2 regions of the Pseudoalteromonas sp. Angola-7 genome follow, and region 2 is predicted to be linked to the other one. Evidence: predicted binding sites of a transcription regulator. Region 2 holds the regulator's gene; the other holds the start of a gene.
The links. The regulator NrdR, encoded in region 2, represses ribonucleotide reductase genes. The targets are predictions, from matches to a motif close to AAACACNANATNTNGTGTTT.
Positions count from the first base shown of each region.

Region 1 (4,387 bases), on a different contig from region 2:
TCATTGCAAACAAAACGCGGCGGTGAACAGGTTTTAAACCATCACGTACGTCTGGTAATGCACGTCCTACAATTACGCTCATTGCGTAATCAAGGTAGGAGTTTTTTAACTCGTCTTCAATATTGACTGGCAGAATTTCATTGGCGAGATCAGTCATTTGATATCACATTCCTTCAGTATCAGCTCTTAGCAACCCGGTATTAGGCGCCAAGAGTATTTGTTATTATTTCTAAGCGACCATGCTATCACAATTAATTTAAATTTACAGGCGCAAAACTTTGCGATTTATCAATTTAGCCCTATATAATGGCCTCAGATTGACGAGGAAGTATTTTATGACCGAACATCAAAATGTAGATAACGCAGAAATAGCAAAATTTGAAGCCATTGCAGAGCGATGGTGGGACCAAGACGGAGAGTTTAAACCTCTTCACGAAATTAACCCATTACGATTAGACTTTGTGGCTAACAAAACCCAAGGCTTATTTGATAAAGAAACACTCGATGTAGGCTGTGGTGGCGGCATTCTTAGCGAAAGCATGGCACGCATGGGCGCACACGTAACCGGTATAGACATGGGGCAAGAGCCACTCACCGTAGCAAAGCTTCATAGCCTAGAAACCGGTGTAAATGTTGACTATATAAAAGTACCTGCAGAAGAATTTGCAACCCAGCACCCTGCTCGCTTTGATGTAATAACCTGTATGGAAATGCTAGAGCACGTACCTGATCCTGCTTCTATTATTCATGCAGTCGCAGAGCTTGCCAAGCCAGGGGCTGATGTGTTTTTCTCAACCCTAAATAAAACACCTAAAGCTTATTTGTTTGCTATTGTAGGTGCTGAAAAGCTGTTAAAAATGGTGCCTGAGGGCACACACGATCACAACAAATTTATCAAACCTGCACAACTTATTGCATGGGCTGAACAAGCCGGTTTAAAAGTACGTGCCAGTGCTGGCCTGGGTTACAACCCGCTTTCTAAGCAGTATTCATTAAATACAGATGTGAGTGTTAATTACATTCTTCATTTTGAGAAGTTAGCATAATGGCTAGCTCTCATACCCCCTTAACTCCTTTTGAGTACGACGCTTTCTTATTTGATTTAGATGGCACCTTGCTTGATACAGCAGACGATTTAGGTGCTGCTTTAAATGCTGTACTTAAAAGTGAAGGTGTTGCGCAAGTTACGCCTGAAGCTTATAAAAAAGTAGCGTCTAATGGCGCCGGCGCACTACTTGAACTTGGCTTTAAAGCGCAATGGGCATCGCAACCACAAACTGAACGAATAAAACAATTAGTCAGCCACTACAGCCAAAACCTAGCGACACACACCCGCTGCTTTGAAGGTATAGAATCATTACTCATAGCCCTTGATAACCAAGGTATAAAATGGGGAATAATGACTAATAAGCCAGGGTTTTTAACCGATCCATTAGTGGCTGCTATACCCGCTTTAAAAAATGCACACGTTGTGATCAGTGGCGATACCCTCACCGAGGCTAAGCCATCACCTTTACCCTTACTACACTGTACAAAACTGATGAACGTAGATCCTAAGCGTTGTTTATACATAGGTGATGCTCAACGTGATATAGAAGCAGGTAAAGCCGCAGGTATGCACACAGCAACAGCCCTTTGGGGCTATATACCAAGTATTGATGAGGCCAAGGGCTGGGAAGCCGATTTTAACTGGCACACCCCTATTGATGCTTTTAACCATATATAGTGCCATGTAAATTTTTAAGTACTATATATTGTGATTGTGTTAGTTTTTATGCAAAGCTTGATGATAAAAAAGCAGTCGAAATTTATTTTAAAAATGCATAAATTCAGCAGAACATTAGTTTACTTTTTAAACACCTAAACCAAGTAATTGTTTACGGGTAAGTATCTACTAACACAATTATTTTATCCTAGACTTATCCACAAATAGGGGCAGTTATGTCCCTTGCAAATCAGCACAGGCAGGATTAAAGTTTTATTAACACTTTGATGGAGTTGATATTTCAACTAAGTGGAGGGGCTGATATCACATTCAAAACTGGAATATGATATCAGCAAAGACACTTGCCAAAATTTTAGAAAGGCGCCTAATTGTGGAAATTTGAGCGTAACTTATTCTTATATTATCGGCAAGTGACTAACTTCAGATTTAGGAAAATTAAAATTGAAATTCAGTTTGTCTATAGAAATTTCAGAGAGTGCGATAATAACTATTTTTAAAATTCTTACATTCAGCAGCATGCTGTTTGCTTAAATTTAAATGGGCTATTTTTTAGCCCATTTCTATTTCTTAGCTTTGATTATGCTTTTTTTTTTGAAATTGTTAGATCACTCAGTCAAAACAATTCTCTTAGGTAGCCCACTAAAACCATATATAGTGCCATGTAAATTTTTAAACACTACATATTGTGATTGTGTTAGTTTTTATGCAAAGCTTGATGATAAAAAAAGCAGTCGAAATTTATTTTCAAAATGCATAAATTTAGCAGATCATTAGTTGATTTTTAGCTATTTCAACTTAAATGATTGTTCGAAGGTGAGTGACTACTAACACAAATACGTTATCCCAAAGTTATCCACAAATAGGGGCAATTATGTCCCTTGCAAATCAGCTCAGACCACACTATCTTGTGATCTCTAAATTGAACAACACCAGATATTGTGGCCAAATGTTATTCAATTAAATTCGCCAATACGGTGAAACTTATAATAAATGAATACGTACCTTGCTTTAGCGAGGTATAAAGCATTGGTCAAAATACACAATTCCCAAGGAATACAGGCAAAGCTATGAACCAACAGTTATCTGTAAGCAAGCGTGACGGGCGTAAAGAGCCTCTAGATCTTGATAAGATCCATCGCGTTATTGAATGGGCCGCCGAAGGTTTAAACAACGTATCGGTTTCACAGGTTGAATTAAAGTCACACATTCAATTTTACGACGGTATTCGTACAAAAGACATTCACGAAACCATCATTAAAGCAGCAGCCGATCAAATTTCAAAAGAGTCGCCTGACTACCAGTACTTAGCTGCCCGCTTAGCTGTATTCCACTTACGTAAAAAAGCGTATGGCCAGTTTGAGCCACCACGTTTATTTGATCATGTTACAAAAATGGTTGAAGACAAACGCTACGACGCTCATTTACTCGTTGATTACACAGAGCAAGAGCTTGATGAGCTAGATGCTTATCTTGATCATTCGCGCGATCTTAACTTTAGCTACGCAGCAGTAAAGCAGCTTGAAGGTAAATACCTAGTACAAAACCGCGTAACGGGTGAGATTTACGAAAGCGCCCAGTTTTTATATATCTTAGTGGCTGCGAGTTTATTCTCTGACTACCCGCGCGAAACACGTACTGACTACATCAAACGTTTTTACGATGCAGTATCAACGTTTAAAATCTCTTTACCTACGCCAATTATGTCGGGTGTGCGTACGCCTACGCGTCAGTTTAGCTCGTGTGTACTTATTGAATGTGGCGACAGCCTTGATTCAATTAACGCCACATCATCTGCCATTGTTAAGTACGTTTCACAACGTGCAGGTATTGGTATTAACGCCGGCCGTATTCGTGCATTAGGTAGCCATATCCGTAATGGCGAGGCGTACCACACAGGTTGTATTCCTTTTTATAAGCACTTTCAAACAGCGGTTAAAAGCTGCTCGCAAGGTGGCGTACGTGGCGGTGCTGCAACGTTATTCTACCCGCTTTGGCATTTAGAAGTAGAAAACCTACTGGTACTTAAAAATAACCGTGGTGTTGATGATAACCGTGTTCGTCATTTAGATTACGGCGTACAGTTTAATAAACTAATGTATTCTCGTTTAATTAAAGACGACTACATTACGTTATTTAGCCCATCAGATGTGCCTGGCCTTTACGATGCATTCTTTGAAGACCAAGACGAGTTTGATGCGTTATACGTAAAATACGAGCAAGACGAGTCTATTCGTAAAAAGCGTATTAAAGCGATTGAGCTTTTCTCAATGTTCGCACAAGAGCGTGCCAGCACAGGTCGTATTTATTTACAAAACGTGGATCACTGTAATACGCACAGCCCGTTTATTTCTAAAGTGGCGCCAATTCGCCAATCTAACTTATGTTTAGAAATTGCATTGCCAACTAAGCCGTTAAATAACGTAAACGATGAAGAAGGCGAAATTGCACTTTGTACGCTATCTGCATTTAACCTAGGCGCTATTGAGTCACTTGATGAACTTGAAGAGCTTGCAGAGCTTGCAGTACGTGCACTTGATAACCTACTTGATTTCCAAGACTACCCAGTACCGGCTGCACGTAATGCCACTATGGGCCGTCGTACGTTAGGAATAGGCGTAATTAACTACGCTTACTACCTCGCTAAAAATGGTAAGCGTTACT
Region 1 covers NZ_JAQREL010000004.1:345,072-349,458, reverse strand. Annotated here, with positions in the region: gene gyrA (DNA topoisomerase (ATP-hydrolyzing) subunit A) at 1-157, opposite strand, end outside; gene ubiG (bifunctional 2-polyprenyl-6-hydroxyphenol methylase/3-demethylubiquinol 3-O-methyltransferase UbiG) at 336-1,046, shown strand; gene PSH50_RS08620 (HAD family hydrolase) at 1,046-1,726, shown strand; gene nrdA (class 1a ribonucleoside-diphosphate reductase subunit alpha) at 2,794-4,387, shown strand, end outside.
Region 1: nrdA (class 1a ribonucleoside-diphosphate reductase subunit alpha) is a predicted target of NrdR. The motif match lies at 2,651-2,670, and genes of this name have one in related genera.

Region 2 (4,387 bases):
AGGTATCTTTTTAGCAACTGCTCACCCTGCTAAGTTTAAAGAAAGCGTAGAAGAGATCCTAAATATTGAACTTGATATGCCAAAACCACTTAGCGACGCACTTGCTAAACCTTGTTTAGCAAGCGACATTAACCCTGATTATGAAGCGTTACGCACTGAAATACTCGCTAAGTTAGGCTAACTAACTTAGCGTTAAAAAAGCGGCTTTGGCCGCTTTTTTTGTATTTTTAACGCGCTAAATAAAGTATTTATCATTAACTAATTAAATGTAAAAAATAAAAATCATTTAAATTATTAATGCATTTATAAAAAAATATCATCTTAAAAACGCTGTGAAATAGATTCAATCCCTGTTTAAATATCCTCAACTTAAGAGCGTAGGCAAAGAGTCGTTTAAAGCGTACAATAAAGCCTCTAAAAAACACCATACACGTTGCCCTAGGAGACCCCAATGTTAGAACGTAGCATGAATATTTCGGATTTTGATCCAGAGTTATTTGACGCGATAAACAAAGAAACTGCTCGCCAAGAAGAGCACATTGAATTAATCGCATCAGAAAACTACTGTAGCCCACGCGTACTAGAAGCACAGGGTTCGCAGCTTACAAACAAATACGCAGAAGGTTACCCGGGCAAACGTTACTATGGCGGTTGTGAGCACGTAGACGTTGTTGAACAGCTTGCAATTGATCGTGCTAACGAGCTATTTGGTTCTGACTACGCAAACGTTCAGCCACATGCGGGTTCTCAAGCAAATGCAGCTGTTTTCTTAGCATTATTAGAAGCGGGCGACACTGTGCTTGGTATGAGCTTAGCTCATGGTGGTCACTTAACGCACGGTTCACACGTAAGCTTCTCAGGTAAGCTATACAATGCAATCCAGTACGGGCTAGACGAAGCAACTGGCGAAATTGACTACGCACAGGTAGAAGCGCTAGCACTTGAGCACAAACCAAAAATGATTATTGGTGGTTTTTCTGCGTACTCAGGTATTGTTGATTGGGCTAAATTCCGTGAGATTGCTGATAAAGTAGGTGCTTACTTATTTGTTGATATGGCTCACGTTGCAGGTTTAATTGCCGCGGGTGTTTACCCAAGCCCAGTACCTCACGCGCATGTTGTAACAACAACAACACACAAAACATTAGCAGGTCCTCGTGGTGGTTTAATTATTTCTGCTTGTGGCGACGAAGCAATTTACAAAAAGCTTAACAGCGCTGTGTTCCCAGGTGGCCAAGGTGGTCCTTTATGTCACATTATTGCTGCAAAAGCAGTGGCATTTAAAGAAGCTCTACAACCAGAATTTAAAACATACCAAGCACAAGTAGTTAAAAATGCTCAAGCTATGGTTGCTGTTATGCAAGAGCGCGGTTACAAAATCGTATCTGATAAAACAGAAAATCACTTATTCTTACTTGATTTAATCGATAAAGATATCACAGGTAAAGATGCAGACGCAGCGCTTGGCAATGCAAATATTACTGTGAACAAAAACTCTGTACCAAACGATCCTCGCTCACCGTTTGTTACTTCTGGTTTGCGTATTGGTTCACCTGCAATTACGCGTCGAGGCTTTAAAGAAGCTGAATCGAAAGAACTTGCTGGCTGGATTTGTGACGTATTAGACAACATCAACGATGAGTCAGTACAAGCGCAAGTTAAAGAAAAAGTTAAAGCAATTTGTGCAAAACTACCTGTATACGCTTAATTGCATAAGCAGCAGTAATTTAGATCACAACAAGGGGCCTGTTTACCTTTCGAGGTTTAATTTGCAGTAGTATGTTTGGTTTTTAGGCAAGGCAGAGTCTATGTAGTGTGGTTACTCCACACAAATAGGCGATAACGCAGCATAAATGCCAAACATGCACTGCCCTCGGGTTCGTCCTAGGGGCGATTTACTCTTTGTTGCTCGGTTTTTACTTAGCCCACTAGGTTACAAACCTCGCGCCGCGATCAAATCACCCCTAGATAGAACAAATTTAATCCTGAAAGGCCAACAGGCCCTATTTTTTTGCTAAGATAAAAGGCCGCTAAATAGCGGCCTTTTTTGTTTTAAAACGGAAGTACCGAGTTATGCATTGCCCATTTTGTACCGCAAAAGATACTAAAGTTATTGATTCTCGCCTAGTCGGCGGAGGCCACCAAGTTCGCCGTCGTCGTGAATGTAACGAGTGTCACGAGCGATTTACTACCTTTGAAGGCGCCGAGTTAGTTATGCCACGTGTGATTAAACAAGATGGCAGCCGAGAGCCCTTTAATGAAGATAAGCTACTCAATGGCCTTAATCGCGCCCTAGAAAAACGCCCTGTTAGTACAGAGCAAGTGGATGAAGTGGTTAATATTATTAAATCGCAGTTGCGTGCTACCGGCGAGCGAGAAATATCAAGTCACCTTGTGGGTGAGTGCATAATGGAGGCGCTTAAAAAACTGGATAAAGTAGCCTATGTGCGGTTTGCCTCTGTGTATCGCTCGTTTGAAGATATACGCGAATTTGGTGAAGAAATTGCCCGTTTAGGGGAGTAATAATGCAAAACCAAATAACCTTTACTGCGCAAGATGAAATGTACATGGCACGTGCCATCGAGCTTGCTAAAAAAGGGCGATTTACAACCACCCCCAATCCTAATGTAGGGTGTGTTTTAGTTAAAGATAACCACATAATTGGTGAAGGGTTTCATCAATTAGCTGGGCAGGGGCATGCTGAGGTTAATGCTCTTGCTGTAGCAGGTGAAAACGCAATAGGCGCGACAGCGTATGTTACGCTTGAACCGTGTAGCCATTACGGACGCACTCCGCCGTGTGCAGAGGGCTTAAAAGCGGCAGGTGTAGTAAAAGTTATTGCAGCTATGGTCGACACCAACCCTCAAGTAGCAGGTAAAGGGCTTAAAATACTCAGCGATGCCGGTATTGAGGTGGCATTTGGGCTTTTAGAGCAGCAAGCGCGCGCACTTAATTTAGGCTTTTTTAAGCGTATGGAGCACGGGCTTCCGTATGTTACGTGTAAAATGGCGGCCAGCATTGATGGTAAAACCGCGCTTAAAAATGGCCAAAGTAAGTGGATCACCGGCAGCGCTGCGCGACAAGATGTACAATTACACCGAGCACAAAGCTGCGCTATTTTAACGGGCGCCGATACGGTTATTACCGATGATGCTAAGCTCAATGTGAGGTTAAGCGAGTTGCCACAGGCTTTGCCTACCGATTTACCCCTACGCCAACCGGTGCGTGTTATAATTGACTCACAAAATAGGCTTACACCAGAGCTGGCAGTATTTAATATTGAAAGTGAAATAATAATTTTTACTACCAAGGTTGATAAATCAACGCAGTGGCCGCATTTTGTAAGGCATATAGAAGTGCCACAGCAAAATAACAAAGTTAATTTAACGTCTGTTTTAGCGCACCTTGCTAAGCTGCAATTTAATCATGTTTATTTAGAAGCGGGTGCTACACTTGCCGGTAAAATGACAGAGCTTAATTTAATAGACGAATATATATTTTATTTAGCGCCTAAACTAATGGGGTGCGATGCAAAAAGCTTAGTTAATTTTGCACCGCTAACAGATATGCAAAACACCGTTAATTTGACGTTTAAAGAGTGTGTGAAAATAGGCGATGATTTACGTATAACCGCCACAAAACACATTCCAATCACTTAATTAAAAGAGTAGGGCTATGTTTACTGGAATAATTGAAGCCACAGGCAAAATTGCGCTATTACAAAAAAAACAAGGCGATTTAGCCATTCGCATTCAAAGCGCTAATCTTGATATGAGCGATGTAAAGCTTGGCGATAGCATTGCCACAAATGGCGTATGTTTAACGGTAGTTGATAAGCACATTGATGGCTTTAGTGCCGACTTATCAAACGAAACTATCAGCTTAACTGGGTTTGCAAATTATAATATTGGCCAAACAGTTAACCTTGAAAAAGCCATGCAGCCGGTTTCACGTTTAGGCGGGCATTTAGTGTCAGGTCATGTTGATGGCATTGCAACCATTACAGCCATTACTAGTAATGCGCGCGCCACAGAATATTGGCTAAGCACCGATGAAAACTTAATGAAGTACATTCCTTACAAAGGGTCTGTATGTATAGATGGTATAAGCCTGACAGTAAACGCTGTACAAGGTAATACATTTAAATTAACCATAGTGCCGCACACAAGCGAGCAAACCACCATTGCTGATTTTAAAGTGGGCACACGCGTTAATTTAGAAGTCGACCAAATTGCACGTTATTTAGAGCGCCTTATTAAAGGGGCTGAGCAGCCGACTGGCTCAGATATTTCAATGAGCTTACTAGCTAAAGCTGGTTTTGTTAAATAACGACACTGATAACTTACACGAGCAAATTTATGAATTTACACAGCGCACAAGAAATCAT
Region 2 covers NZ_JAQREL010000019.1:19,531-23,917, reverse strand. Annotated here, with positions in the region: gene thrC (threonine synthase) at 1-181, shown strand, start outside; gene glyA (serine hydroxymethyltransferase) at 452-1,708, shown strand; gene nrdR (transcriptional regulator NrdR) at 2,074-2,523, shown strand; gene ribD (bifunctional diaminohydroxyphosphoribosylaminopyrimidine deaminase/5-amino-6-(5-phosphoribosylamino)uracil reductase RibD) at 2,526-3,659, shown strand; gene PSH50_RS19120 (riboflavin synthase) at 3,676-4,329, shown strand; gene ribBA (bifunctional 3,4-dihydroxy-2-butanone-4-phosphate synthase/GTP cyclohydrolase II) at 4,359-4,387, shown strand, end outside.